One region of the Anaerostipes amylophilus genome, then DNA from elsewhere that is predicted to be linked to it. Evidence: riboswitches for the same ligand, from Rfam matches in the RefSeq annotation. Region 1 holds a riboswitch; the other holds the start of a gene.
What was found. A riboswitch is a leader RNA that binds a small molecule or an ion and turns the genes downstream of it on or off. The one in region 1 is predicted to bind thiamine pyrophosphate.
Positions count from the first base shown of each region.

Region 2: another riboswitch for thiamine pyrophosphate. It lies ahead of thiC (phosphomethylpyrimidine synthase ThiC); the one in region 1 lies ahead of thiD (bifunctional hydroxymethylpyrimidine kinase/phosphomethylpyrimidine kinase).

Region 1 covers NZ_JAOQJG010000003.1:197,545-209,050, forward strand. Annotated here, with positions in the region: gene OCV53_RS05395 (Fic family protein) at 1-117, shown strand, start outside; gene OCV53_RS05400 (hypothetical protein) at 167-763, shown strand; gene OCV53_RS05405 (AIM24 family protein) at 1,322-2,146, shown strand; TPP riboswitch at 2,446-2,551, shown strand; gene thiD (bifunctional hydroxymethylpyrimidine kinase/phosphomethylpyrimidine kinase) at 2,713-3,516, shown strand; gene cytX (putative hydroxymethylpyrimidine transporter CytX) at 3,520-4,692, shown strand; gene OCV53_RS05420 (FGGY family carbohydrate kinase) at 4,760-5,110, shown strand; gene OCV53_RS05425 (GDSL-type esterase/lipase family protein) at 5,268-5,924, shown strand; gene OCV53_RS05430 (nitrite/sulfite reductase) at 5,966-7,510, shown strand; gene OCV53_RS05435 (precorrin-2 dehydrogenase/sirohydrochlorin ferrochelatase family protein) at 7,523-8,161, shown strand; gene hemB (porphobilinogen synthase) at 8,163-9,134, shown strand; gene hemL (glutamate-1-semialdehyde 2,1-aminomutase) at 9,135-10,418, shown strand; gene hemA (glutamyl-tRNA reductase) at 10,400-11,506, shown strand, end outside.
Region 2 covers NZ_JAOQJG010000001.1:298,813-310,318, reverse strand. Annotated here, with positions in the region: gene OCV53_RS12500 (AAA family ATPase) at 1-34, shown strand, start outside; gene OCV53_RS01525 (sodium-dependent transporter) at 144-1,499, opposite strand; gene thiC (phosphomethylpyrimidine synthase ThiC) at 1,601-2,902, opposite strand; TPP riboswitch at 3,049-3,160, opposite strand; gene OCV53_RS01515 (patatin-like phospholipase family protein) at 3,363-4,196, shown strand; gene OCV53_RS01510 (hypothetical protein) at 4,283-5,311, shown strand; gene vanR (VanR-ABDEGLN family response regulator transcription factor) at 5,327-6,028, shown strand; gene OCV53_RS01500 (sensor histidine kinase) at 6,018-7,151, shown strand; gene OCV53_RS01495 (putative manganese-dependent inorganic diphosphatase) at 7,148-8,782, shown strand; gene OCV53_RS01490 (BglG family transcription antiterminator) at 9,114-11,150, shown strand; gene OCV53_RS01485 (PTS sugar transporter subunit IIA) at 11,170-11,506, shown strand, end outside.

The sequences.
Region 1 (11,506 bases):
CTTAATAAAGCACAGCACGAACAAGACTATAAAGGATTAGAAGCTTATTTTGAAAAAGAACAGAAATATTATCAGGAAAGCACAATCCCAATGATATTTGATTTTGATGAATTGTAGAATAAGGGTGTAATTAATAGAGAGTGGACAAGAAAGGAGGTTGGGGTTTATGGCTAAGAAGTTTTGTACAACAGGAACATGTATCCCGGAGAAAAATTATATGGTTGATCTTAGCAACAGGATTCAGCAGATTATCAATCAATATATCGAATCAGGACAATACTTTACGATCAATCGAGCCAGACAATATGGTAAGACAACCTTGCTTTATCTTCTGGAAAAAGAATTGCGAAAACAAGATTATCTGGTTTTGAGTTTAAGTTTTGAAGCTGCCGATGAAGTAGACAAAAGTTCAGACAATCAGATTTTCTTATCTTTCCTCGGACTTCTAAGAGAGAAATATTTAAAATGCCAGCAGGGAAAAGATGTAACATTTCATTCTGTAATTCTTGCAGGTGTTTACGATATTAAAACATTAAAGTTAAAACTACATCCACAAGAAGAATCGAAATATAACAGTCTATGGAATATCGCAGATAATAATCAAATGTATATGAAGGTATCATCTGATCGAAATCAATTTATTGTATCTGGAATGTTGCAAATGCCATTGGCAATGCAAAAGTTTTATGAATATTATGAAGAAATTTATTCAGAAAAAGATCAAAAGTTTATAGAAGAAAATGGTAGGAAATTATTATATTGAAGCACGAATGAGAGATAATAAAAGAACAGATATTATTATTGATTATAAAGGAGAATATATTATAGAAACAGTTGTATAAATTAAAAACAGACCTAAAGTTTTATATGGTCTGTTTTTTATTTAAGAAAATTTTATATCAACAATATAAAAACAAAAATAACAATAGAAGCAACCATCAATTTATACTCATCTGAAAAGTTTTCTTTGTTCTGTAATTTTACCAGTACATGATATAAAAAGTAAAAAAATGAAAAAAAGCATAAAGCCAAGATAAATAAAACGATAATATGTTCCATAATAATTCCCTCCCATAATAAAAATCCTTAAAGTTTTATTTTTAAATAATATTATAAACAATAGATTTCATATGTCCAGATATCCCCCAAAAAAAAACACTTAATGATAAAGAATCTCAACAAGAAATGATAGACATGTTTTGATACAAATAGTTTCATTTGTGGATGAAAAAGGAATATGGTAAACTGATATTAAAATGAACAATAAATTAGAGCAATAGTTAAGAAACGTTTCTTTAAAATAACAGGAAAGGGAAAGATTATGTACAAAATCAGCAATTTCAGTGACAACGACGACGTAAAGATCATCGACCAGTCAGGACCATTTGAAGTCATCGAATATCAGAGAGACTTAAGTGTTATGCCAGAAGATGCCCAGTTAGCATTCTTCTGCAGTCAGATGAACGTAAGAAAACGTCAGCTTAAATGCGAATTATCTAAAGGAAATGTAACAATTCAGGCAGGTGCCATGCAGTGGATGGCAGGAGATGTCTCTGCGACAACAGGAATCAAAGGAGCAGGAGATTTCTTATCCAAGACAATCCGGGGAAAAGTAACGGGAGAATCTGCGATTAAGCCAGAATATACAGGAGATGGAACTCTTGTTTTGGAACCTACATATAAACATATCATTTTATTAGATCTTGACGAATGGGGTAATTCGATCGTATTAGATGATGGTTTATTTTTAGCCTGTGAATCTACACTGAAACAAAAAGCAGTCAGAAGAAAGACGTTCTCTTCTGCATTTGCAGGTGGTGAAGGATTCTTCAACCTAGGATTAAAAGGAAGCGGAGTTGTCTGTCTGGAATCCGATTGCCCAAGAGAAGAATTAGTGGAAATCACATTAGAAGATGATGTTATAAAGATTGACGGAAACCTTGCAATTGCATGGAGTGGAAGTCTTGACTTTACGGTAGAACGAGCAGGAAGATCTTTGCTTGGTTCTGCAGTGAGTGGTGAAGGTCTGGTAAATGTATACCGTGGAACAGGAAAAGTATTATTAGCACCAGTTGTGAATCAGGCAATGAAACCACAGCAGGTGGTGGAGAAAGAGCCAGTGATCGTTAGTGATGACGACGAATAAGAATATAACATATATACAAAAGATTGCTTCATAAAAAGAAATAGCATTTGTTACAAAAAATAAGTAACTTTAGTAAGAAATGCCATTGCAACTTTTATTTTTACATTCTTAGCTTTTGCCATTGCACAGTTTGGATTATTAGCCGTTGTAAAACAGGGATATGCATACCTTGGATACGCAGCATTTATCACACTGTTTGTTCCATTTATTGTTCATGTGATCGCAACAAAAGGAAAAGAAATTTAAAGTTTGTATACAAAAACTTGAAAATTCAAACGATTTGATCTATAATAACAAAGAAATAAAAACAGGGAGCTTGTGAAACAGGCTGAGAGGAAAGTAAAACTTTCGACCTTTGAACCTGATTTGGGTAATGCCAGCGTAGGAAACGAAGATCATGAATCGCGAATATACGGAAAGTTACTAAATCAGTAGCTTTCCGTTTTTTGTGTTTATAGGCAAGTAAATTTTATGAGAAAACAGCCTATAAAACAATGCGGTCAATTGGGGGCACCACTTTTGATCGCAATACAAAAATAATGCATAAGAGAAAAGGAGAGATACTTATGAGAACAGCATTATCAATCGCTGGAAGTGATTCCAGTGGAGGCGCTGGAGTTCAGGCTGACTTAAAGACTATGACAATGAATGGTGTATTTGCAATGAGCGCCATTACAGCACTGACAGCCCAGAATACAACCGGCGTAACAGGAATCTTAGAAGCAGATCCAGAGTTTTTAAAGAAACAGATCGACGCAGTCTTTGAAGACATCAGGCCAGATGCAGTCAAGATTGGAATGGTTTCCTCGAGTGGACTGATCAAAATGATCGCAGAGAGATTACAGCATTATAAAGCGGAAAATATCGTTGTTGATCCAGTGATGGTAGCAACGAGTGGATCAAGATTATTAGAAGAAGATGCTGTAGATACATTAAAGAAAGAACTATTACCGATTGCAACGGTAATCACACCCAATATTCCAGAAGCAGAGATTCTTTGTGGTATGGAGATTCACACGGAAGAAGATATGGTAGCAGCGGCAAAAGCAATCTATGAAGATCTTGGATGTGCTGTCTTATTAAAAGGTGGTCATAACATCAACGATGCCAATGACTTATTATATACAAAAGAAGAAGTTTCTTGGTTTAAAGGAAAGAGGATCAACAACCCAAACACACACGGAACAGGATGTACTCTTTCTAGTGCCATCGCAGCAAATCTTGCCAAAGGTTTTGATCTTAAGACTTCTGTACAAAGAGCAAAAGATTATATTTCAAGAGCTTTAGCAGATATGTTAGATTTAGGAGCTGGAAGTGGACCAATGAATCATGCGTTTGATTTAAAAGATGAATGGAAAGAGGAGGCATAAGTGATGGGAAGCAGAAGAACATCAATCTTTGAAAACGGACTGATCTGGTTTGGAGCAGGAGTTTCATTAGCAGAAATTTTAACAGGTACAAGTTTCGCACCTTTAGGGTTTACCAAAGGATTATTAGCGATCATCATTGGACACATCATTGGATGTGGAATGATGTTTTTTGCCGGATTTATTGGTGGAAAGACAAGAAAAAGCGCAATGGAAACTGTAAAAATGAGCTTTGGATCAACAGGAGCTTTGTTATTTGCAGTATTAAATATTTTACAGTTAGTTGGATGGACAGCCATCATGATCTATGATGGATCATTAGCGGCAGCAGGAATCTTTCATGTGGCAAACTGGGTATGGCCAGTTGTGATCGGAGGACTGATCATCATCTGGATCTTAGTTGGAATTGAAAGTTTAGGAAAGATTAATACGGTTGCAATGGCAGCTTTATTTATCTTAACCGTTGTATTAAGCTTTATCATTTTTGGACATGGATCATTAAATACGGTTGCAAACGATGGATTAACATTTGGCGCAGCTGTAGAACTTGCGGTAGCTATGCCATTATCATGGCTTCCATTGATCAGTGACTACACAAGAGAAGCAAAAGAACCAACAAAAGCAACATGGGCAAGCGTGATCGTCTATGGATTAGTCAGCTGTTGGATGTATGTGATCGGTATGGGAATCTCTATTTTCACAGGAGAATCTGATATCGCACAGATCATGGTAAAAGCCGGACTTGGAATCGCAGGATTATTAATTATCGTATTCTCAACCGTAACAACAACATTCTTAGATGCATGGTCTGCTGGAATTTCCAGTGAATCTTTATCTAAGAATATCAATGGAAAATGGATCGCAGTTGCAGCAACAGTGATCGGAATCATTGGAGCCATTGTTTATCCAATGGATGACATCACAGATTTCTTATATCTGATCGGTTCAGTCTTTGCACCAATGATCGCCGTACAGATCGCAGATTTCTTTATCCTTCATCAGGATTTTTCAAGAAAATCTGTATGCATTCAGAACATGCTTGTATGGGTTGTTGGCTTTATTGCATACCGCTGGCTGATGGGTGTCGATACGATCCTTGGAAACACACTTCCTGATATGGTGATCACGATTGTTTTAAGTGTGATCGTAAGTTTATTGCTTGGGAAGAAGAATGACTAAGCCCTTTATAAATTAACTTATATAATAATAACGAAAAAATGGTTTTATATCATATACAAAATATGATATAAAGCCATTTTTTTTATTTAATGATCGAGGTATTACGTTAAGAAGAGAAGACCTTTCACACAAACAGATTATTAATGATCTTGGATTGGTATCACATAATCCGGAAGAAATCTATCAAAATACGATTTATGTTGTAAAGAAACTGGTTACAGAAGCAGGGATTGATAAAAATAAAGTTGCAGGAATTGGGGCAGCATATTTGGCAGGAATTGCTTTGGGAATTTATGATAAAACGATTTTTGACCAGATTAAGTGTGATAAGTATGAGCCATTAATGGAAGAGGAGCGATGGAAACATAAAAAGTATGGTTGGAAAAAAATAATTCAGAGTGCTTGTGAGAAAAATTAAATTAAAAATAGCACAAATCTATAATGCCTTATAGGATATTTTTATATCTTATAAGGTATTTTTCTGTTCATAACCTATTGACAAGTATAATTTCATTCCTTATAATCATATTATTCCTATTAAAATTGTATGAAATATAACGAAGAAGGTGACAGAGATGAAAGAAATATTATGCTTCGGAGATTCCAATACATACGGACTCATCCCCGGTACAAATAGAAGATATAACAGAGAAACAAGATGGACAGGTATTTTATCAGAGAAGCTTTACGATAAAGGATATAGAATCATTGAAGAAGGATTATGCGGAAGAACCAGTGTGTTTGATGATGCAACAAGAGATGGAAGGAATGGAGCGAAAGTACTTCCGATGCTTTTAGAAACACACACACCGCTTGATCAGGTGGTTTTAATGCTTGGAACCAATGACTGTAAAATATACAATCATGCAAGTGCAGAGCGTATTGGAAAAGGCATCGAAAAATTAATCCAACAGATCAAAAAACATGATCCTACGATCGATATTTTATTAGTATCTCCAATTGAACTTGGAGAAGATGTATGGAAACCAGGGTTTGATCCCGAATTTGATCAGCATTCTGTGAAAGTATCCAAACAATTAAAACAGACATATTTAAAGATTGCATGGAAATACGGATGTGATTTTCTTGCAGCAAGTGATGTAGCCAAACCAAGTAAGGCAGATATGGAACATATGAATGAAGAAGGACATAAAAACCTTGCAGAAGCCATCGAATCATTTCTTGTAGAAAAAGAAAGAAATCATTCAAACGACTATGTAAATGTGGTATGATAAGACAAATGATACAAAACATTCAGAAAGGAATTTTACATATGGAAACGATCAATCCACAGGAATGGAAAAAAGACCTGCCAGCATTTAAAGAAAAGACAGACCGGTTTTATGCAGGAGAATTAAGTAAAGCAGATTATAAAGGATTCTCCGGTGGTTACGGAAGCTATGCACAGAAAGATGGAAAAGCAAGCATGATCCGTCTTCGTATGGCGGGTGGTCATTTAACAAAAGACAAATTAAAATTTATCGCAGACAATATTAAAACATATAACATAGATAAAGTACATTTGACAACATGTCAGGCAATTCAGTTACATAACTTACAGCCAGAAGCAATCTATGGAATCATGGAAGGTGGATTAGATCATGGCATTGTAACAATGGGTGGTGGTGGAGATTTTCCACGAAATGTTACTGTATCTCCATTATCCGGTGTGCAGAAAGGAGAATATTTTAACGTTCTTCCTTATGCAGAAGCAGCTGGAGAGTATTTAATGACATTTATTAAAAAAGAAGTCATGCCAAGAAAGTTAAAAGTTGGATTCTCAAATGGACCAGCGAATGAGACACATGCAACATTCCGTGATCTTGGATTTGTGGCAAGAGAAGATGGAAACTTTGATGTTTACAGTGCCGGTGGACTTGGCAATAATGCAAGATTTGGACTGAAAGTTGCTGAGAATGTAAAACCAGAGAAGATCCTTTATTATATCTGTGCAATGCGAGAGACATTTATCGCACATGGAAATTACAAACAGCGTGGAAGAGCCAGAACTCGCTATATGCAGGAAACTTTAGGAGAAGAAGGATATATCAAAGCATTCCATGAGAAATTAGATGAAGTTTTCGCATCTGGACAGGATTTAGATCTTCATGTAGAGATTCCTGAAGTAACAAAACAAGGAGATGAAAGTAAAGCAGAAGGAAAACGTGTGATCGAGCAGAAACAAGAAGGATTATATGCAGTTGCTTATCATCCATTTGGTGGCTGTCCAAAACCTGAGAAATTAGGTCAGATCTATGATGTGATCAAAGATATGGATGAGGTAGAAGCACGGATCTCTCCAGATGAGACGATGTATATCATTAATCTGACTGGAGATGAAGCAAAGAAAGTTTTAGAAGTCACAAATGACGGTGCAGAAACATTGTTTGAGACATCGGTATCCTGTATCGGGGCAACAATCTGTCAGGTTGGATTAAGAGATTCTCAAGGACTGTTACACAAAGTGATCAAAGCAGAAAGAGAAGCCGGATTAAAAGATGGATCATTACCAAAGATTCATATTTCCGGATGTATGTCTTCTTGTGGAACACACCAGATCGGAGAGATCGGATTCCACGGAAGTATGAAAGTGATTGATAAAGTTGCTCATTCTGCATTTGTTCTTCATATCAATGGATCTGATTATCAGGGCAAAGAGGTTATGGGAGAAGAAGTAGGAACCATCCTTGAAGAAGATATTCCAAAATTCCTTGTAAAATTAGGACATACCGTTGAGAGCGAAGGACTTGATTATGCACAGTGGAATGCAAAACATCCAGAAGGTATCAAGGAAATCGCAAAAGAATATTTACAATAACAGGTAGAAGCAATGGTATATTTTCCAATGTTTGTACAACTAAAGAATAAAAAATGTCTCGTGATCGGTGGTGGCAGGATTGCGCTTCGTAAGATCGAAGTCTTAAAAGATTTTGAAGCGGATGTTACCGTGATCGCACCAGAGATGATACCCCAGATTCGGCAGATCGATAAGATCCGCCGAATCTTTCGAACATTTATGGAGGAAGATTTCAAAGAAGCAGAGCTTGTGGTTGCAGCAACCAATGATCCAAAGGTAAACAGTGAGATCAGCAAGATCTGTATGCAAAGAAAGATTCCGGTCAATGCAGTTGATCAGAAAGAAGATTGCAGCTTTATTTTTCCATCCTATGTAAAAGAAGGAGAAGTAGTTGCGGCGTTTTCAAGTGGTGGTCAAAGCCCTATGATCACGCAATATTTAAAGGAAAAGATTAAACCAAATCTGACGGAAGAATTAGGACAGATCGCACAGATCTTAGGAAGTTTGAGAGCGTTTGCAAAATCATGTATTGCCACAGAACAGCAGCGCAAGGAATTTTATAAAGAATTATTACAAATCGGATTAAAAGATATTGATTCACTAGAAGAACAACGAATCAATGAAATCATTCAAAAATATACAAAAAATCAGAGTGAAATCGAGGAACAGTAAAATGGAACGTACAAGAAGATTAAGAACAAGTAATTATATGAGAGATATGGTGAGAGAAAACCATGTAAGAATTGATGAACTGATCTATCCGATCTTTGTCACAGAAGGAGAAGATATCAAGCATCCAGTAGAATCCATGTCAGGAATTTACCAGTATTCGCTAGACCGCCTGCCAGAAGAAATTAACAGAATTAAAGAAGCAGGGATCAAAGCAATTTTAATCTTTGGAATCCCAGATCACAAAGATGAAGTCGGAAGTGGTGCATACGCTGAAGATGGAATTGTACCAAAAGCAATCCGTCAGATTAAGAAAGAATACGAAGAACTGATCATCATTGCAGATGTATGTCTTTGCGAATATACTTCTCATGGACATTGCGGTCTCGTGAAAGATGGCGTGATCTTAAACGACGAAACACTGCCACTTCTTGCAAAAGCATCTATAAGTTATGCAAAAGCAGGAGCAGATATCATTGCACCAAGTGATATGATGGATCTTCGAGTAAAAGCGATTCGTGAAGCTTTAGATGAAGCAGGTTTTGTATACACACCAATCATGTCTTACAGTGCTAAGTTCGCGTCAGGATATTATGGACCATTTCGTGATGCAGCACACTCCGCACCAGGATTTGGAGACCGAAAGACATACCAGATGGACCCAGCCAATGGACAGGAAGCGATGCGCGAGATCGGGGAAGATATCGAAGAAGGTGCAGACCTTATTATTGCAAAACCAGCACTTGCCTATATGGATATTATGAAAGAAGCATCCATGAAATATAATATTCCAATCGTTGCATATAATGTAAGCGGTGAGTATGCCATGGTAAAAGCAGCTGCAGCCAATGGATGGATCGATGAGAAAAAGATCGTTATGGAAAATATGGTTGGATTAAAACGTGCCGGTGCAAAGATGATCATTACTTATCATGCATTAGATGTTGCAAAATGGCTGAAAGAAGAGGAAAGATAAATGAGTGATACAAGATCAAAAGAGTTATATGAACGAGCAAAAGTACACATTCCAGGTGGGGTTAATAGTCCAGTCCGTGCATTTCGTGCGGTAAACAGAACTCCAAGATTTATGGAATCAGCAAAAGGGGATCGAATCATTGATGCCGATGGAAATGAATACATTGATTATGTATGTTCCTGGGGACCTGGAATCTTAGGACATGCTCATCCACAGGTCATTCAAAAGGTTATGGAATCTTGCAAAAACGGATTAACCTTTGGAGCACCAACAGAGAAGGAAGTAATTTTGGCGGAATTGATCAGTGAACTCATTCCATCCATGGAGGTAAGCCGTTTGGTAAGTTCAGGAACAGAAGCTGTCATGAGTGCGATCCGTGCAGCCAGAGGGTTCACAGGAAGAGATAAGATCATCAAATTCCGCGGATGTTATCATGGACATTCCGACAGTTTGCTAGTAAAAGCAGGTTCTGGGGCATTAACAACATCCGTTCCAGACAGTGCCGGAGTTCCAAAAGACGATACAAAGAATACATTAGTTGCAGAATATAATGATAAAGATTCTGTAGAGAAATTATTTAAAGAAAATAAAAATGAGATTGCAGCAGTCATTGTAGAACCTGTTGCAGCGAACATGGGATTAGTACTTCCAGAAGAAGGATTTCTTGAATTTTTACGAGAGATCACAAAAGATCACGATTCTTTACTGATCTTTGATGAAGTGATCACAGGTTTCCGACTGTCTCTTGGAGGAGCACAGCAGTATTACAATATCAAGCCAGATATCACAACACTTGGGAAGATTGTTGGTGGCGGAATGCCAATCGGTGCTTACGGTGGAAGAAGAGAGATCATGCAGATGATCTCCCCAGATGGACCAGTTTATCAGGCAGGAACTTTATCAGGGAATCCAGTTGCAACAACCGCAGGTATTGAAACATTAAATATCTTAAAAGATGATCCACAGATTTATGAAAGACTGGAAAATAAAACAAAGAAACTTGCAAATGCAGCAAGACAGGCAGGAAATGGACATGTTTGTGTGAATCAGATCGGTTCTTTGATGAGTGTTTTCTTTACAGATCAGAAAGTCAGAGATTTTGAAAGTGCTGTGACATCTAATACGGAACAATATGCAGATTATTTTGGATATTTATTAGATCGTGGAATTTATATTGCACCATCTCAGTTTGAAACAATGTTTATCTCTGATGCACATACCGAAGAAGATATTGAGAAAACGTGTAAACTTGCAGGAGAAGCTTTATGCAATTTGGACTTCTAGGAATCGATTACAAAAATGCAGATCTTGCCGTTCGTGATGAGATTTCATTTACAGATCAGAAAAAGATGGAATTTTTCCGTAAAGCAGAAGAAAATGGAATTGAACAAGTCATGATCTTATCAACTTGTAACCGCAGTGAGATCTACTATTTTTATGAAAAGGAATCACAGGTAAAAGCAATACAAGATATCTATTGCGATATGTTTGAGAAAGTGCAGATTAGGCAATATATTAGACATTGCGAAGAAGACAAAGCTGTTTCTTATCTGTTTCGAGTCACAGCGGGTCTAGAGTCCATGGTACTAGGAGAAGACCAGATTCTTGGACAAGTAAAAGATGCCTTAGATTTTTCGAGAACAATGGGATTTAGCAAAAAAGAATTAAATAAAGTTGTAAGAGATGCAGTAACCTGTGCAAAAAAGGTAAAGACTACGTTTAAAATGAGCGAAAAACCAGTATCTGTTGGTTATATAGGAATCCTTGAAGTTGAAAAAACATGCATGATCAAAGGAAAAACGATTTTGGTGATCGGAAGTGGAGATACCGCAGTTCTTGCTCTTCGTTATCTATATGAATACGAGGCAGGAAAGATTTATTTATGTAGCAGAACACTGGCACATGCAGGAAATGTTCAGAAAGAATTTGAAGAAATTGAGATCATTTCATATGAACAAAGATATGAGGTCATGAAACGATGTGATATCGTAGTTTCTGCAACATCAGCACCACATGTGGTTGTAAAAGAAGAATGTTTTACACCAGAAAAATCTGTTACATTTTTAGACCTTGCAACGCCAAGAGACATCGATCCAAAACTTTCAGATGACCCAAAGGTAAATCTGATCAACTTGGATACGATCAAAGAAATATCTAAAGCTAATCAGTCAGAACGGGAAGAACTTTGTAGAGAAAGTTTTACGATGATCGAGAAGGAAAAAGAAGAAACGATCAAGTGGTTATTTCAAGTTCCAATGGAAGAAACAATCCGTTCCCTTCAGGAAAAATGCACAGAAATCGTGGAAGACAGCTACTCCTATTTATCAAGAAAAATGGATCTTGGGACAAGAGAACAGAAGTTATTGAAGAAA
Region 2 (11,506 bases), on a different contig from region 1:
TGAAATGGATGGAAAAAGCATAAATAATTTTTAAGAAGTAAAAATCTTATCAAACAACACATAAATTTCGCCAGTGACCTCCAGGAAAAAATAAATACCTCATGGAAACCGTATGAGCGCGTTTCCATGAGGTATTTATTTTTTTAGACTGTGATAAATCCAAGTCCTTCAAGTACAGAGAACACCAAAATAGCAACAATGCAAATAGGTGCGATATACTTAACCATAACAAGGAATAAAGGTTTTCTCTTAAATTCTCCAGAACTTTCAACTTCATCAATGATCTCTTTTGGTTTGATGATATAACCAACAAAGATACATGTTAAGAATGCAGCGATCGGCATTAATACACTATTACTGATAAAATCAAAGAAATCAAGGAAATCAAATCCAAGGATCGTAATATTGCTCCATGCTCCAAATCCTAAAGAAGATGGAACTGCTAGTAACAGAGCAACAATAAACATCGTAATGCAGGCAGTACCACGTTTCATATGGAACTTATCCATCAGTACTGCGACGAGTGTCTCAAGCAGCGAAATGGAAGAAGTAAGTGCTGCAAGTAACACTAAAATAAAGAATACAGCTGCGATAATGCTTGAAAATGCCATGCTGTTAAATACTTTAGGAAGCATAACGAACATTAAAGATGGTCCTTTCGCAAGCATAGAAGAATCTCCGTTAGAGAATATAAATACAGCTGGAACGATCATAAGTCCTGCAAGGAAAGCAACTCCGGTATCAAAGATCTCAACCTGTGTTACAGATTTTTCAAGATTGGATTTCTTTGGCATGTAAGAACCAAAGGTTACCATGATACCCATGGCAAGTGACATAGAGTAAAACAGCTGTCCAAGTGCCGCTAAGATCGTTGTTGGACTGAAATCTTTTAAGTTTGGTTTGATATAATATGCAACTCCGGTCATAGCACCTGGTCTTGTAATACAGAATACGGATACACCGATCAGTAAGACGATCAGTACCGGCATCATAATCGTGCTGACACGTTCAATACCACCTTTGACACCACCAGCAACAACTAAAGTAGTAACGATCAAAAATACAAGAACATAGATCATAGGCTCTGCAGATTTACTGATAAATCCTGTAAAAAATGTATCAGAAGCAGCATCGTGGATACCACCTTGAATAGAAACAAGTGCATATTTTGTTACCCATCCACCGATCACACAATAATAAGGGAAAATGATAAATGGGATCAGTGTTGTAAGATAACCGATAAATGTGTATTTCTTATTGAAATGTCCGAATGCACGGATCGCACTGGTTCCAGCTCTTCTTCCTAATGCAACTTCAGTGATCATTAATGAAAATCCAAACGTTAAAGTAAGGATTAAATAAGTCAATAAAAAAGTTCCTCCACCATATTTGGCAGCGAGGTATGGAAATCTCCAGATGTTTCCAAGACCTACGGCAGATCCGGCCGTTGCGAGGACGAATCCTAAGCGGCTGGAGAAGCCATTTCTTTCATTACTCATAATATAAAGTACCTTCTTTCATATATATATTCAGATACGAAAAATAGAATCTGACATGTGCCGGAGGTCTAAAATAAAAACAGTCTGGATGCTTAAAAGTATTAGATGACGTCCACATCTTCTCCGGCAAGGACGGCATTCATGTTACGTACGGAACACATCTTTCCGCACATTGTACAGGTATCCTCTCTTTCAGGAGTAGATTCTGCACGATATCTTCTTGCCTTTTCAGGGTCAAGAGCAAGTTCGAACTGTTTTTCCCAGTCAAGTTTCTGTCTGGCAGCTGCCATCTGGTTATCCCAGTCCATGGCACCTTTTACACCTTTGGCGATATCTGCTGCATGAGCTGCGATCTTAGAAGCCATGATTCCTTCTTTTACATCGTCAACATTAGGCAGACGTAAATGTTCTGCAGGAGTTACATAGCATAAAAAGCTTGCTCCAGATGCAGCGGCGATCGCACCACCGATTGCAGAAGTAATATGGTCATATCCAGGAGCGATATCTGTAACAAGAGGTCCGAGTACATAAAATGGAGCTCCATGACAGATCGTCTGCTGAATCTTCATATTCGCCTGAATCTGATCCATTGGCATATGTCCAGGACCTTCGATCATAACCTGAACATCCTTTTTCCATGCACGTGCAGTCAATTCACCAAGTGTTACCAGTTCCTCGATCTGTGAAATATCACTCGCATCAGCAAGGCATCCAGGACGGCATGCATCACCAAGGCTTAAAGTTACGTCATATTCATTACAGATATCGAGGATTTCGTCATAATATTCGAAGAATGGGTTTTCATTACCAGTTGCTTCCATCCATGCGAAGATTAAGGAACCACCACGGGAAACAATGTTCATCTTACGCTTCATCGCTTTGAAACGATCTGCAGTGTTACGATTGATTCCACAGTGGATCGTCATAAAATCAACGCCATCTTCGGCATGCATCTTGAAAACGTCGATCCATTCACGAGATGTGATGTCTTTGAGTGCTTTATTGTAATAAACGATCGCATCATAGATAGGAACTGTACCAAGAATCGCAGGACATTCATTGACAAGTTTTTTACGAAATACGTGAGTATGTCCAAAAGAAGAAAGATCCATGATCGCTTCAGCACCCATCTCAACAGCTTTATTTACTTTTTCCATCTCAACATCTAAGTTTAAACAGTCTCTGGATGTACCAAGGTTTACATTGATCTTTGTCTTTAAGGAATTTCCGATACCAAAAGGTTTTAAACACTTATGGTTCTTGTTGGCAGGAATAACGATCGTGCCAGCTGCAACTTCAGCCATAAGATCTTTCACATCAATTCCTTCATAAGTAGCAACAGCCTCCATTTCTTTTGTTATAATTCCCTGCCTTGCTGCATTCATCTGAGTTGTGTAATTCATAAAATGTATACCTCCAAAATATAAAATTTTGGGAGACTTTATTCGGTTTAAATTATAATTTTATCGTCAAAATCTAAAATAGATATGTTGAGATAAAAAAAGACAAACTAAAGGTACATTCTGATGCCCGTTTACAGTTCGTCTTGTATTCATAGCATCCAAATCCCTACGACGGCATTACCCGTATCAGGTCCATGGTCGAAACGTAAGTTTCCTCTCAGCTAAGGTATCACCTTTTAAGCTCCCATTTCAGTTACATCAACATTGTACCATCGAGGGCACGATATATCAACAAAAAAGGTTATTTTTTGTTCACACAAAATTCGAATTCTTTTCATAATTTCTTTGAGTAAATGTAACATTCTATTATGAAAACGTGATATAATATTTAACAAGTGTCACTTATTATAAAATTTAGGAGAGATAAAGTGATATTTTTTACTTGATGGGAGGACATAACATGCCAGGTATTATTTTAGAAGGCGGAACATTCCGTCCAATCTTCAGTGCCGGAGTGATGGATGCATTGTTAGATGAAGATATCATGTTTCCATATATGATCGGTGTATCAGCGGGGATTTGTGATGGATTTTCATATATTTCAAAACAAAAAGAACGTAATTTAAAGATTCTTATGAATCATAGAAATGATAAACGATATTTAGGAGCAGGAAATTTATTAAAAGATAAAAGTCTATTTGGACTTGATTTTGTATATGATACGATTCCGAATAAGTTATATCCATTTGACTGGAAGACATTTTATGAATACGAAGGAAGAATCCGAGTTGGAGTGACCAATGCATGGACAGGAAAAGTAGAATATAAAGATGGAATGAAATTAGACAAAAAGTGTATGATGCTTCGTGCAACATGTGCGATACCACTTGTATTTCCAGCGATTTATGTTGATGGAAAGCCATATTATGATGGAGGACTGGCAGATCCGATCCCGATCAGAAAGTCAATCAAAGATGGCAATGAGAAGAATCTGATCGTATTAACTAGACCTGAAGGATATAGAAAAGAACTAAGCAGAAGCCATAAGATCACAGCGAAACTACTGAAGAGAAAATATCCACATTTGCCGGAACTTTTAATGAAGAGACATATCGAATATAACAAAACAGTAAGATATTGTGAGAAACTCGAACAAGAAGGAAAAGCAGTAATCTTAAGGCCAGAATATCCAATTGAAAGTCTGGAAAAGGATATTGATGTATTGAAGCAGACATATGATATGGGATATCGCATGACGAAAGAAAAGATTGATAAGATCAGAGAGTTATTTTAAAGAAATCTTTTTAAATGTCCCACTGGACGGGAGGGGTCTGATAAGATATACTTTATAAGATTGAAACGAAGGAGGGCAGGATAGATATGTCATTGATAAAAGCATCAGGAAGAACATTTGTAGAAGAACTCGCAACGAATCCGCAGGTGAACCTTATGGTTGTGTGCGAGAGACTCGGTGCCCCTTTTAATGATGGAGAAGCAGAGATATCTCTGGCAGCTAAAGTTGCAGAGAAACTTTATGATAGACCACAGCTTGTGATGAAGATGCTGCAACAGGAAGCAATTGAATTTTTATTACAGTGCTGGGAGATGGAAGGAGAAAGCCTGATCGCGCAGATGTATTTAAGAGAACTGGAACAGTTGCATTTTCTTGGATTTCTCTCTTATGAAGATGATACGATCTATATTAATATGGAGGCAAAAGACAAATTTTTCTTTTCGCTTAAGAGTCATCGGACACAGGCTCAGATGGAAGAATACACAAGACTTGAGAATATTTTATTTGGAATGTTATTTTTATATGGTATTCTGGATATTTATGAATGTTGTGAGATCATCAGGGATAACATGATAGAAGATATGACATATGATGAGTTGGAAGAATTTGTGATGCACAGAGTTGTATTCTGGCAGTCTGGTATCTTATTGAGAAATCAGACGAATTTAAGACTGATCTATGCAAGCAGAGAGGTGGATGACAGGAATGATGTGTTTATCAAATGGACCATTAACAAAGATATTTCCTGGAAGATTTACAGTGAAGATCAGTACAAAGAATTAGCCTTGTCAAATGGAGTTGGAAATTGGAGTGGTATTCCAGAGTTATTTGATTTTGTCATGCAGAATATAGAGGATGATCAGTATCAGGCTATGATGATCGTAAAATCACTGGTTGTAAAGATTCAAAACGGAGTAACATATACGGAAATTACAGAGGCGTATACAGGCTTGTTAGAAGATAATGCAAGAGAAGAACAGAGAACCCTTTGTGACCTGATTCTTAAACTTTATAAGACAGTTCCTGTATATGCACTAAAAGGTCATACAAGAGAAGAACTGGAAGAGGAAGAAACAGGCCACAGATTTCAGGTGATCCCTGGGGGTAAAGAGTAAACAAGGAGGAAGCAGATGAGACAGTCAACAGTATTAGTAGTAGATGACGAAAAAGAAATTGCTGACTTTATTGAATTATATTTAAAGAATGAAGATTATAATGTATTTAAATTTTACAATGGAAAAGATGCACTTGCATGTGTAGAGCACGAGAATATTGATCTGGCGATCCTTGATGTGATGTTGCCGGATATTGATGGATTTGAAATCTTAAAACAGATCCGATTAAAGCACAATTTTCCAGTTATTATGCTGACTGCAAGAGTATCATCCATGGATAAGATCAATGGATTGACATTAGGAGCTGATGATTATATTGAGAAGCCATTTGAACCTCTTGAACTTATGGCGAGAGTAAAAGCACAGCTACGAAGATTTACAAGATATAACGATGGTTCTGGATCTGATCAGGAAGATACTTTGGAGATTTCAGGACTTATTCTGAATCGTGCGACACATCAGTGCACTTATGGAGAAGAAGAAATTACACTAACTCCATTGGAATTTTCTATACTTTGGATCCTGACTCAGAACAGAGGCAAAGTAATAAGCTCCGAGAATCTGTTTGAGCAGGTGTGGAAAGAAAAATATTTTAAGAACAATAACAACACAGTTATGGTACATATCAGACATCTCAGGGAGAAACTTGGAGATGTCATGGGACACAAAGAGCTGATCAAGACAGTTTGGGGAGTTGGATACAAAGTTGAGGAGTAAATACAGAAGTTTAAAGATAAGGATTATATTGCAGACACTGGGAATCAGCCTTATTGTTGCATTTATCGGATATTTTATACTTGATATTTTTGTAGATGGGGTGTTTCAGGATCCGTTTGCCAAAACGGTTGTTTATATATTTGAACGGCTTGGCATGGATGAGATAGAAGCAATCCGTATATATCGTCTGATCTTTATGCAGAATAAAACAATGATCATTGGTGCTGGATTTTTTCTGTTACTTTTGTTAAGCTTTTATCTGGGTATGTCAAAATTTACAACTTATCTAAAACAGGTTGAAAGCGGTATTCAGATGATCTTAAATGAGTCCAAAGATCATATTTTACTCCCTCCAGAATTGAATCCACTGGAGAATAAGTTAAATGAGATCAAAGGAACATTGAAAGAGCAGCGACGGATCGCAGAGGAAAGTGAGCAAAGGAAGAATGATATTATCGTATATCTTGCTCATGATCTTAAGACACCGCTGACTTCAATTATTGCATATTTATCCTTGCTCAATGAAGCACCGGATATGCCGGTGGAACAGAGAGCAAAATATACCGGAATTTCACTTGAGAAAGCGAAACGACTGGGCGAACTGATCAATGAATTTTTTGAGATTACAAGATATAATCTTCAGAATATCACATTGGATAAGAAGGAATTTTATCTTTATGTTCTACTTGAACAAGTGATGGATTCTTTTGCTGCGGTATTTAAGCAGAAAGGATTAGAGTGGAAGATAGAGGTAGATGATAAAATTTTAATTTATGGTGATCCGGACAGACTTGCCAGGGTTTTTGAGAATCTGCTTCGGAATGCAGTTTCATACTGCTATCCAAATTCTCTGATCGAGGTTTATGGGATGATCGATGGAGATGAGGCAGATGTTATTGTAAGGAATCAGGGCAAGACGATACCAGAACATCAATTAAACAACCTGTTTGAGAAATTTTACAGATTAGATGAAGCGAGATCATCCGAAACAGGTGGTGCAGGTCTTGGACTTGCTATTGCCAAAGAGATCATCGAGCTTCATGATGGAACTATTAAAGCAACCAGCCAGAATGAGTATACGACATTCACAATAAGGCTGCCAAGAAAGAAGGAGGAACAATGAAAAAAGTATATGTAATTGGACATCGCAATCCAGATACAGATTCTATCTGTTCTGCGATCGCATATGCAAATCTTAAAAATCAGGTGGAAGGGAATGGATACGAAGCATATCGTGCCGGAAATATCAATGGTGAAACAAGATATGTTCTCGATACATTTGGAATCAAAGATCCTAAATATGTTAGTGATGTAAGACCAAGACTTACAGATGTTAACCTAAATTCTGTTAAAGGGGCAAAACCAACAGATTCACTGAAATCTGTACGAGAGATGATGCAGACAGAGAAGATTGTATCTCTTCCAGTATTAGATGGAAAGAAAATGATCGGACTTGTATCTATCAGTGATGTTTTAAAAGCAGACATGGATGTTTATGATAATGAGATTCTTGCGAAATCAAAAACACCATACAAGAATGTAGTTGAAACATTAGATGGAACACTTCAGACAGGAGATATTGAAGGATATATCACAGAAGGTAAATTAACAGTATCTGCAGCAAGTGTTGACACAATGGAAGAGTTTGTAACAGCGAAAGATACAGTGATCGTTGCAAACCGTGAAGATGCACAGATCGGTGCACTTCAGACAGGAGTACAGTGTATCGTTGTATGTATGGGAACAGAAGTAAGTGATAAAGTATTAGAACTTGCCAAAGAAAAAAATTGCAGAATCATCACAACACCATACGATACATTTACAGCAAGCCGTTTAATCTGCCAGGCTATGCCAGTATCTTACATTATGGCAACAGATACGATTGTATCATTTAATGAAACAGATTATATCGATGATGTCAAAGAAGAGATGACAAAGAAACGTTTCCGTTATTTCCCTGTATTGAATTCAGATAATGAATTCGTAGGATTTATTTCCAGACGTCGTATTTTAGAATTCAGCAAGAAACAGGTAATCTTAGTTGACCACAACGAAGTATCCCAGGCTGTCGAAGGATTAGAAGAATGCGAGATCATGGAGATCATCGATCATCACAGAATCGGAAGTGTGGAAACAGTTTCACCTGTATACTTCAGAAACCAGCCAGTTGGATGTACAGGAACAATTATTGCTCAGATGTATCGTGAACAGGGAATCGAGATCACAAAAGAGATGGCTGGATTAATGTGTTCAGCAATCCTTTCTGATACATTAATGTTCCGTTCACCAACTTGCACACCAGTTGATGAGCAGATCGCAAGAGAGTTAGCTGCTATCGCAGGTGTTGATGTAGAAGAGCATGCAAAAGCTATGTTCCGTGCAGGAAGTGATTTAAGTGGTAAGACTCCAAACGAAATTTTCTATATGGATTACAAGAAATTCAACGCTGATACAATTAACTTCGGTGTTGGACAGATTACATCTATGGATCAGGGTGAATTAGATGATATCAAAGCACCAATCCTTGAGTATATGGATTCCGTAAAAGAAGAACAGGGACTTGACTATGTATTCTTTATGTTAACAAATATCTTAGAAGAGACAACACATCTATTAATCTGCGGACCAGATGCAGAAGGTGTGATCGAGCGTGGATTTGATGTAACACCAGAAGATAAGATTGCAGTATTACCAGGAGTTATGTCACGTAAGAAACAGATGATCCCTAACTTACTGAATGCATTTCAGCAGTAATTTACAAAAGATTAATTGAGCAGCTAAAGCTGTTGATATATGAAGAAAATTAAATTATAAAGTATGATAATTGTCAGATTTTTTTCAAAATCTGGCAATTATTTTTTGCAAAAAAATCAATATATTTTATCGTTTTGTACTATTTAAAACAATAAAAAATAAAACACAAACCACGTAAATTGGACGTTTGTTGGTAGAAAGATACAAAAAATAAGATAATAAATCGTAGAATTAGTACAAATTGATAAAAACGTTTGACGTTAACTTGGACTTCAAATAGATCCAATCAGAAATTATAATAAAAACAAGTCGAAGGGAAATGGGTGATAAGATGAACCGAAGAGAGAATAAAATATTCAGCGAGCTGATTTGGAATGATAAATCAACGGTAGCAGCATTTAAAGATAAATATAATGTTCAGGAGCGCTCTATAAGATTAGCAATTAAGAGTATCAATGATGATCTTATGGAAGCTGGATTACCAACAATCTTTGAGAATAGCGAAGGAGAACTGAGTATCGAAGATAAAGACCAAATCGCTGTGAAAGAGTTTGAAAAATTTATTCAAAATTATAATTTCTATTCTTACACCATGACAAAAAATGAGAGACATACAATTTTAGCCTTGATACTTTTAAACGGCAGAGAATACATCACAGTGGATATGCTTAAAAATGAAATTGGAGTCAGCAGAAATACAATTTTAAATGATCTTCAGGAGTTGAAAAGCTGGTTTGAAGACAGGGAAATGACTTTAAAAGCAAAACCACATGTTGGATATGTGATCGATGCAACAGAGACACAGATCCGTGAAAATATTCTGAAACTTATGGAAGTTAACAGTGAAGAATATTATCAAAACGGATATACGTTGAATGTATATTGGTGGTTGCTTTTAAAGCAACTCGATACAATGAACTCTTTTGAAAATCTTAAGAATATTCTGCTGGAAGAGGAAGAAGAGACAGGTGTTATCCTGGAAGACTATTCGTTTTATGAAGCAGGCATTGAATTGATGATCATTTTGAATCGATTAGATCAGGGTAAATATCTTATAAGTTTTAATGATGAATTAAAAGAAGAAATAGAGATCAGTTCAAAATATCCTTTCAGCAAATCTGTTTTAAATAAAATTGGAAGAAAATATGATGTAAAGATAACAGAAGAAGAAATTTTGATGTTCACAAAACATCTTAGAGGAAAAAGATATTTAAAAGGTGAGCGAAACAGTGCAACCTCATTAGATATCAATGTGATGATCGCAGAAGCAATTCATTTGATCTCAGGTCAGTTAGGAATCGATTTTTATCTGGATTTTGGACTGTATGATCTGATGGTTGCACATATGAAATCTGCAGTTTACAGAGTTATGAATGGAGAAGTTCTTGTAAATCCATTTAAAGATGAGATTATCAATGATTATCCTGAAATCCTTCAGATTGTACATAAAGAACTTGAAAATTTAGAGAACTTTATCGGAAAGAAATTTAGAGAAGATGAAGTGATGTTTCTTGTTTTGTATTTTGCATCAGTGATAGAAAAAGAAAAGATACAAAGTAATAAAAATAAGAAAATTCCGGTAGCACTTGTTTGTGCGACAGGAAGAGGAACTGTTCAGTTTATGTTGGCAAAACTTAAGATATTAGAAAATATCATAGATATTGTCAGTGTATCATCTCATCACAATATGAATGAGATCGAGCAGTCTGGCGCGAGGATGATAATTTCAACTATTCCATTACCGAATTCGAAACTGCCAAATGTGGCAGTGAGAAGCCCAATGCTTGATGATCAGGATATTCTTACAATACAGCAAAAAGTATTTGAATTGAAAGAAAAAGAGCAGGAAGAGATAGAAGAACAGGAAAACAGAGTGATAAAACAAAATCCTCAAAAAGATATTCAAGGAGCTTTTTACAATCTGTTATCCAAGGAACGCATTGAAATGGATTATCCGGCAAAAGACTGGGAAGATGCCATAAGATGTGCGGGAAAACTTCTTTATGATACAAACACAGTAACAGAACAATACGTTGAAGAAATGGTAAGCAGTGTAAAAAAACATGGACCATACATTGTTGTTTGTAAGGGAATGGCACTTCCTCATGCAGATTGCAGCAAAGGTGCGATCAAGGAGGCGGCTTCACTTGTCAGATTGAAGACACCGATTGAATTTGGAAGTGTTTATAATGACCCGGTCAGATACGTCATAGGAATGAGCATTAAAAGTGCAGAAAGTATCAATCAGGCCATTTATGATATGATGAAAATTTTTGGAGATGAAAACAACATGAATAAATTTGACTCGCTCCCAGATGAGCAGGCAGTTTTAGACATGATCAACAGTTTTCAGAAACAAAAAATATAAATAAAAAGGAGAGCTTAAAATGGACAAGATAATAAGTAACAAAGAAAAAAGTTATTTGGCAGTTACTTTATCAGGAGACAACGACAAGGAAGTAATTAAGCAGATGGCATCTGCACTGGAAGAAGAAGGGTATGTAAAAGATACTTTTGCAGATGCAATTGTAAAAAGAGAAAGTATTTATCCAACAGGACTTCCTGTAGGAGAGATCAATGTAGCAATTCCGCATACTGATCCAGAACATGTAAACAATGCAGCAGTTTGTCTGGGAATCTTAGACAAACCAGTAACATTTAATGTTATGGGAATGGAAGGAGAGACAACAGAAGTTTCATTATTATTTATGCTTTCCATCAAAC